Regions from separate parts of the Limnohabitans sp. 103DPR2 genome, predicted to be linked through region 1. Evidence: riboswitches for the same ligand, from Rfam matches in the RefSeq annotation. Region 1 holds a riboswitch; the other holds the start of a gene.
What was found. Region 1 has a riboswitch for S-adenosylhomocysteine ahead of ahcY (adenosylhomocysteinase). Riboswitches for the same ligand answer to the same signal wherever they lie in the genome.
Positions count from the first base shown of each region.

Region 2: it holds a riboswitch for S-adenosylhomocysteine, as region 1 does, so the genes downstream of both, metH (methionine synthase) here and ahcY (adenosylhomocysteinase) in region 1, are expected to answer to the same signal.

Region 1 covers NZ_CP011834.1:2,907,375-2,911,584, reverse strand. Annotated here, with positions in the region: gene L103DPR2_RS14065 (HAD-IIB family hydrolase) at 1-595, opposite strand, end outside; gene L103DPR2_RS14060 (peptide chain release factor 3) at 595-2,223, opposite strand; S-adenosyl-L-homocysteine riboswitch at 2,289-2,383, shown strand; gene ahcY (adenosylhomocysteinase) at 2,483-3,916, shown strand; gene L103DPR2_RS14050 (TlyA family RNA methyltransferase) at 3,927-4,210, shown strand, end outside.
Region 2 covers NZ_CP011834.1:369,544-373,753, reverse strand. Annotated here, with positions in the region: gene metH (methionine synthase) at 1-1,528, opposite strand, end outside; S-adenosyl-L-homocysteine riboswitch at 1,545-1,649, opposite strand; gene L103DPR2_RS01640 (homocysteine S-methyltransferase family protein) at 1,679-2,725, opposite strand; gene L103DPR2_RS01635 (Bug family tripartite tricarboxylate transporter substrate binding protein) at 2,823-3,803, shown strand; gene recQ (DNA helicase RecQ) at 3,906-4,210, shown strand, end outside.

The DNA.
Region 1 (4,210 bases):
TTGTGAGGTCTCTGCCTGTGAGTTCTTTCAGAATCCACTGCGCGCCATGCCATTTGTTGTGATCTCCAAACCACGCATTGATGTGGATGCTGCTAACGGTGGCGGTCATGCCTTCTTCTTTCAGCAGTTTTAAAACTTGCTGAATTTGTTCTTGAGACAGGTGATGAAACTCGCTGTGGTCAAACGCAATGTCGGTTTCGCGGCCGGGTGAATCTTGGGCCATCACGGTGCCAGGAATTTCTTGCAACACGCGTTTGGCAATGCGCTGCATTTCTTGGAAGTTTCGTGTGCGGGTGGTCAAGTCTTGTTGGTAGATTTTATGGACTTGTTTTGTTTGCGGGTTGTGAAGCAAGGCCACGGCACCGTTTTCGGCCACCATGGCGTTCACGGGCCAGGTGGATGCGAAGGGGATGCTCCAACCGACAGGTCTGCCGGTGATGGGAATGACCATGAGGCCCGCGGCTTTTAAATCGTGCAGGGCCTGAAGCGCATCGCCTGTGATGGCGCCTTCGGTGGTGAGGGTGTCGTCAATGTCGGTGAAGACGCCCACGATGTTGGCGCGGGCGCTTTGGGGCCATGCCGACAGGGGTTTCATTAGCCCGCAGATCCCAAAGCCAATCCCGCATGCTCACGCAGCGGATGAAAGTGAATCTTCGGGAAACGCTCTTGCGCCAAACGCACGTCGTAAGGCGAGGTGCAAAGGTAAGCCAAGGTATCGGCCGCATCCAAGGCCATGCGCTGTGGATACGCGTTTAAGAACTCGCGCAGTTCCGCGGGCGTATCGGCTGTAATCCAACGCGCACCGGTGTATTGGCAGCCTTCCAATCGAACATCGCAATCGTATTCAGCCTTCAAGCGGTGCTGTACCACCTCAAATTGCAACTGGCCCACTGCGCCCAGCAACATAGGGCCGCCCACTTCGGGTTTGAAAACCTGAATGGCACCTTCTTCGCCCAGCTGGTCCAGGCCAGCTTGCAGTTGTTTGGTTCGCAGAGGGTTCTTCAAGATGACTGTCATGAACAGTTCAGGCGCGAAGAAAGGCAGGCCCGTGAACAGCAAGTTGGCACCATCGGTGATGGTGTCGCCCAACTGCACACCGCCGTGGGTCGTGAAGCCGATGATGTCGCCAGCATAAGCTTCGTCTACTGCTTCGCGGCGTTGGCTCAAGAAGGTCACCACGCTGGTAGGACGCAGTTCTTTGCCGGTGCGTTGCACTTTGAGTTTCATGCCGGGGGTGTACTTGCCCGAGGCCATGCGCACAAACGCAATGCGGTCGCGGTGCGAGGGGTCCATGTTGGCCTGCACCTTGAACACCACGCCAGCAAAGGCGGCGTCTTCGGGCTGCACTTCTTTGATGACCGGTTGCTTGTTGACAATGAGTGAGCTGGTGCGGGGCTTGGGTGAGGGGGCCAAGTCGACCAAAGCGTCTAGCACTTCCATCACACCGAAGTTGTTCACACCGGAGCCGAAGAAGACGGGGGTTTGTTTGCCGGCCAAGAAGGCTTCGCGGTCGAAGGCAGGTGAGGCGCCGGTGGCCAACTCCATGCTTTCGAGTGCGGTGGCAAATTCATTGCCAAAGCGTGCGTGCAATGCAGCTTCTTCTGACAGCGGCATGGCTTCGAAGTCTTGCGGCAAACGCTCGCTGCCCGACTCAAACACGGTCATGGCTTGAGTGCGCAAGTTGATGATGCCACCAAAGGATTTGCCCTGGCCCACAGGCCAAGTCATGGGCACGCAGGGCATGCCCAGTTCGCGCTCGACTTCGTCCAAGATGTCCAATGGGTCGCGCACTTCGCGGTCCATCTTGTTCACGAAGGTGATGATGGGCGTATCGCGCTGGCGGCACACTTCAATCAGCCTTCTGGTTTGGGCTTCCACACCGTTGGCCGCGTCAATCACCATGAGGGCGGAGTCCACGGCGGTGAGCACGCGATAGGTGTCTTCGCTGAAGTCTTTGTGGCCGGGGGTGTCCAGCAGGTTGATCACATGGTCGCGGTACAGCATCTGCATGACCGATGAAGCCACCGAAATGCCACGCTGCTTTTCAATTTCCATCCAGTCGGAGGTGGCGTGGCGCGAAGCCTTACGGGCCTTGACCGAGCCGGCAATTTGAATGGCACCCGAGAACAGCAAGAGCTTTTCGGTGAGCGTGGTTTTACCCGCGTCAGGGTGAGAAATGATGGCGAACGTCCGGCGGCGCCGGGTTTCTTGGGCGTAAGTCAATGTAGCTCCAGGGGAATTTGGGTGTCTGGCTTTGAATCCAGAGATGCCGCTAGTATAATTTGTCCCATTCCGAGGAGCGTTGCAGCGGCCCCCATTCTGTTGACAGACATGGCGAGGACGTGAGGCTCGGAACCCTACTTTGCAACGACGCTCATCCACTTTTCTGCGGGATGAGCTCTATTTTTCAACTGAGTTCAACGGGATTTACCTCTGGGCATCCCTCTGAGAAGTGGTTTCAAACTTTAATTTGGAGCACACTATGAACGCACGTTTAAACACCGCTGTTAACGCCGATTGCGCCATTGCCGACATCGGCTTGGCCGACTGGGGACGCAAAGAGATCAAAATTGCCGAGACCGAAATGCCCGGTTTGATGGCCATCCGCAAAGAATTTGCCGCCGCCCAGCCCCTCAAAGGTGCCCGCGTGACTGGCTCATTGCACATGACCATTCAAACAGCGGTGCTGATTGAAACCCTGCAAGCTTTGGGCGCTCAAGTGCGTTGGGCTTCTTGCAACATTTACTCCACGCAAGACCACGCCGCCGCAGCCATTGCCGCCAACGGCACGCCTGTGTTTGCGGTGAAGGGCGAGAATCTCACTGAGTACTGGGATTACACCCACCGCATTTTTGACTTCGGCGCCAAGGGCACTGAAGGCGAAGGCCCCAACATGATTTTGGACGACGGCGGTGACGCCACGCTCCTGATGCACTTGGGCAAGCGCGCAGAAAAAGACGCATCCATTTTGAACAACCCAGGATCAGAAGAAGAGACCTGCCTGTTTGCCGCCATCAAAGCCAAGTTGGCCGAAGACAGCACTTGGTACAGCCGTAAGTCTGCCCAAATCATTGGCGTGACCGAAGAAACAACCACTGGCGTGCACCGCTTGAACGAGATGAGCGCCAAGGGCGAACTGATGTTCCGCGCCATCAACGTGAACGACTCTGTGACCAAGTCCAAGTTTGACAACTTGTACGGTTGCCGCGAATCTTTGGTGGACGGCATCAAGCGCGCCACTGACGTGATGATTGCCGGCAAAGTGGCTGTGGTGGCCGGTTACGGCGACGTGGGCAAGGGCAGTGCACAAGCTTTGCGCGCACTGAGCGCGCAAGTTTGGGTGACTGAGATTGACCCCATCAACGCATTGCAAGCCGCCATGGAAGGCTACAAAGTTGTGACGATGGATTACGCTGCCGACAAAGCAGACATCTTCGTAACAGCCACCGGCAACAAGCACGTCATTACGCATGACCACATGTTGGCCATGAAAGACGAAGCCATTGTTTGCAACATTGGTCACTTCGACAACGAGATCGACATTGCCTCTGTTGAGAAATACACATGGGAAGAGATCAAGCCCCAGGTTGACCACATTGTGTTCCCCGATGGCAAGAAAATCATCATGCTGGCCAAAGGCCGCTTGGTGAACTTGGGTTGCGGTACAGGTCACCCCAGCTTTGTGATGAGCTCTTCCTTTGCCAACCAAACCATTGCGCAAATTGAATTGTTCACACGCCCAGAAGCGTATGAAAACGGCAAGGTCTATGTGTTGCCTAAGCACTTGGACGAGAAGGTTGCGCGTTTGCACCTGATGAAGGTGGGCGCGATGTTGACTGAGTTGTCTGACTCACAAGCGGCCTACATTGGTGTGTCTAAAAACGGCCCTTACAAGCCAGACACTTACCGTTATTGATCGGATTGTTTTGCGCATTGACCAATTGTTAGTAGAGCGCGGCCTGGCCGCGTCTCGTTCACAGGCCCAGCGGCTGATTGCGGCAGGTGTTCAGTGGCGCACGCCACCGGGCGCTTTGCCAACGGCCGTGGTAGAGGCTGTGAAGTCTTCGGTGGAATGGCGCAAGATCAATAAGAACAAAGACGAAGTGCCCAGCGATGCAGAAATTGTGTTGCTGGACGATTCCGAATCCAAGTACGTTTCTCGCGGTGGTTTGAAACTGGAAGGTGCACTGCGTGACAGTGGCGTTTCTGT
Region 2 (4,210 bases), 410 kb from region 1:
GGAAATGCGCGTCCTTTTGCATCTCGCTGGCCACGTACTGCATCTCTTCCAAGCTGGGGGTGATGAGACCGGACAAGCCAATGATGTCAGCGTTCTCTTCTTTGGCCTTGGCCAAAATTTCGTGACAAGGCACCATCACGCCCATGTTGACCACGTCAAAGTTGTTGCACTGAAGCACCACGGTCACGATGTTCTTGCCAATGTCGTGCACGTCGCCTTTGACGGTGGCAATCACAATCTTGCCTTTGGATTTGACGTCTTGACCTGCGGCTTCTTGCTGGCGCTTTTCTTCTTCGATGTAAGGGACCAAGTGCGCCACGGCTTGCTTCATCACCCGCGCAGACTTGACCACTTGCGGCAAAAACATCTTGCCTTGACCAAACAAATCGCCCACCACGTTCATGCCATCCATGAGCGGGCCTTCAATCACGTGCAAGGGCCTTCCGTTTTTGGCCAAAATTTCTTGGTAGGCTTCTTCGGTATCTTCTGTGATGAAGTCGGTGATGCCGTGGACCAAGGCGTGTGACAAGCGTGCCGATACAGATACGGGCGCATCGGGTGTGCCGCGCCAAGCGAGCTTTTGGGAATCGTCCTTGGCCGCGCCTTTGGCGTTTTCTGCCACTTCCACCAAACGCTCGCCCGCATCGGGGCGGCGGTTCAAGACCACGTCTTCTACGCGCTCACGCAAGTCGGATTCGAGTTCGTCGTACACGCCCACCATGCCGGCATTGACAATGCCCATGTCCATGCCTGCTTGAATGGCGTGGTACAAAAACACCGTGTGAATGGCTTCGCGCACAGGGTCGTTGCCGCGGAAGCTGAAGGACACATTGGACACACCGCCCGACACTTTGGCGCCTGGCAAATTTTGTTTGATCCAGCGCGTGGCCTCAATGAAATCGACCGCGTAGTTGTTGTGCTCTTCAATGCCGGTGGCAATGGCAAAAATGTTCGGATCAAAAATAATGTCTTCGGGTGGAAAGTCCACCTCATCGACCAACACGCGATAGGCGCGTTCGCAAATTTCTATTTTGCGTTGGTAGGTGTCGGCCTGGCCTTTTTCATCAAACGCCATCACCACCGCGGCAGCACCATAGCGCTTGATCAAATGCGCTTGTTGTTTGAAGGCATCGACGCCTTCTTTCATGCTGATGGAGTTGACGATGCCTTTGCCTTGAATGCAACGCAGGCCGGCTTCAATCACGCTCCACTTGGAGGAGTCGATCATGATGGGCACGCGGGCAATGTCGGGCTCGGAGGCAATGAGGTTCAAGAAACGAACCATGGCCGCTTGGCTGTCCAACATGGCTTCGTCCATGTTGATGTCAATGATTTGTGCGCCGTTTTCGACCTGCTGACGGGCCACGGCCAAAGCTTGTTCGTATTCGCCGTTCAAAATCATGCGGGCGAAGGCTTTAGAGCCTGTGACGTTGGTGCGCTCACCAATGTTCACGAAAAGAGTACCCGTGCCGATTTGAACCGGCTCTAAGCCAGACAGTTTTAACGGGGGAACAGCAACTGAAGACACAACTCACCTCTTGGATCGCAGGTGAGCGTGGTTTGCAATAAGAATGGGGCATGCCCCAGATTGAACTCCAAGCCTGACTCGCAACCTTGATGGGCGGCGAGCTGCAACGCTCCTTGGAGATGGCTTATTTTAACTGGCTAAACGGGACGATCAGGCCGCCTCTTTGTAAAACGCCGCCGTGTGCAAGCCTCTGGGTGCCAAGGGGCCCACGGCCTTTTGAATAGCACCGATGTGATCTGGCGTGGTGCCGCAACAGCCGCCCACAATGTTGACCAAACCTTCCGCTGCAAATTCATGCAGCAAACGGCTGGTAACCTCGGGCGTTTCATCAAAGCCGGTCTCACTCATGGGGTTGGGCAAGCCCGCGTTGGGGTAGCAACTGATGAAGGTGTCGTCTGCCACTTTGGCCAACTCTTGGACATACGGGCGCATCAAGGTCGCGCCCAATGCGCAATTCAAACCAATGGCCAAGGGGCGCGCATGGCGCACACTGTGCCAAAAGGCAGTGACGGTTTGACCACTCAAAATGCGACCCGAGGCGTCGGTCACGGTGCCGCTGATGATGAGGGGCAAGCGTTCGCCACTGGCTTCAAAATATTCCTCAATGGCAAACAAGGCAGCTTTGGCATTCAAGGTGTCAAAGATGGTTTCCACCAACAACACATCCACGCCGCCTTCTACCAAGGCCTGGGTTTGCTCGTAATAGGCTTTGCGCAAAGTTTCAAAGTCCACGTTGCGTGCGCCAGGATCGTTTACATCAGGACTGATGCTGGCTGTTTTGGGGGTGGGGCCCAAAGCGCCAACGGCAAAGCGTGGTTTCTCTGGTGTTGAAAACTTGTCGCATGCTGCACGGGCCAAGGCCGCAGAGGCCCGGTTCATTTCGATGGCCAAGTCGGCCATGTTGTAGTCTTCTTGCGCAATGGTCGTCGCACCAAACGTATTGGTTTCGATCATGTCTGCGCCAGCGGCCAGATAGCCTTCGTGAATGTCGCGAATCACATCGGGACGTGTGAGGCTCAGCAATTCGTTGTTGCCCTTCACGTCTTTAGCAAAGTCTTTGAAGCGCTCACCACGGTAATCGGCCTCGCTCAATTTGAAGCGCTGAATCATGGTGCCCATGGCGCCGTCCAAAATGGCAATGCGTTTTTCCAGAATCTCTGGCAGGGCTTTCGCGCGGGTGTAATTCAAGGCTTTCATCCCCCTATTGTAGAAAAACAAACTGACTCATGAGAATTCGTCACAGTCAGGCCCACCCCCAATTGAAGCTTGTTGCCAATCTCTCTATATTGAGCACATGAAAAAACGTCAATTTTTGGCCTTGAGTGGCAGCGCCCTGCTCTCTGGTTTAACACCCTCCGCCGCCTTCTCCCAAGCCAAATTTCCCGATCGCCCTATTAAGGTCATTGTGCCTTTCGCCCCGGGTGGCGATGGCGACATCATTGGCCGCTTATGGGTCAAATTTGCCATTGCGCATACCGGCGCCAATTTCATTGTCGACAACAAAGCGGGCGCTGGCGGGGCCATTGGCGCGGCAGAAGCCTCCAGAGCCAAGGCCGATGGTTACACCCTCTTGCTGGGCACTTCTTCCACTCAAATCATCAATCCTCTGGCTTCTGGCACGGCCACCTACGACGCGATCAAAGACTTCAATTTGGTTGGCATGGTCAGCATCAATCCCACCTGCATCGTGGTCAACCCCAGCGTGCCGGCCAACAATCTCAAAGAGTTGGTGAATTTGATCAAGGCCAGCCCCGGCAAGTACGCCTATGGCTCAGCCGGCCCAGGCACCATCACCAACCTCACAGGTGAACTGTTCAAACTGCAAGGCGGCAAGCTCAATGTGCAGCATGTACCCTACAAAGGCGGCGGTCCCGCCATGCAAGATTTGGTGGCAGGCCATGTCCCCATGATCACGCCCATCATGTCCTCCGCTGTACTGACGCAGCACCGTGCAGGTCGTGCACGCATTTTGAGCGTCAACAGCGATGCACGCCTTAAAGCGGCACCTGATATTCCAACATCGGTTGAGGCGGGTATTCCAGACATGCGCGTGCAAGTTTTCAATGCGGTGTTCACACCCGCCGGCGTGCCGCGCGAGGTGATGGACTTTTTGCGCGCCACGCACAACAAGGTGCGCAACGACCCCGCTTTTTTGCTGGACCTTGAAAAAGCCGGCGCTGACCCCTTCACTTTGGCAGACCCCGAAAAATTCATTGCCGACGAAGTGGTCCGTTGGACCAATGTGATCAAAGCCACGCAGTTCAAGACCACCTGAACCGCAATTCTTAACGCCGCGAATCTTGCATTGACTTAAGAATGCAAGGCGGCGTCAACCGTCTACAAAATCCAGGCAATCACATGGTGGACAATACCCGCTGTGACAAGCTCTGTTTTATCCACGCCCTCTAGCAACATCCTGCGCATTCTCAGTGAGGTGTTTGGCTACGAGTCGTTCAGAGGCCCCCAGCAAGACATCATCTCGCATGTCACCGGCGGACACGATGCCTTGGTTCTCATGCCAACTGGCGGCGGCAAAAGTTTGTGTTACCAAATTCCCGCCATTGCCAGGCAGCAAGCTGGCTTGGGCATCGCCATTGTGGTGTCGCCGCTCATTGCGCTCATGCACGATCAAGTGGGCGCATTGCATGAGGCGGGTGTCAGTGCCGCATTTTTAAACTCCAC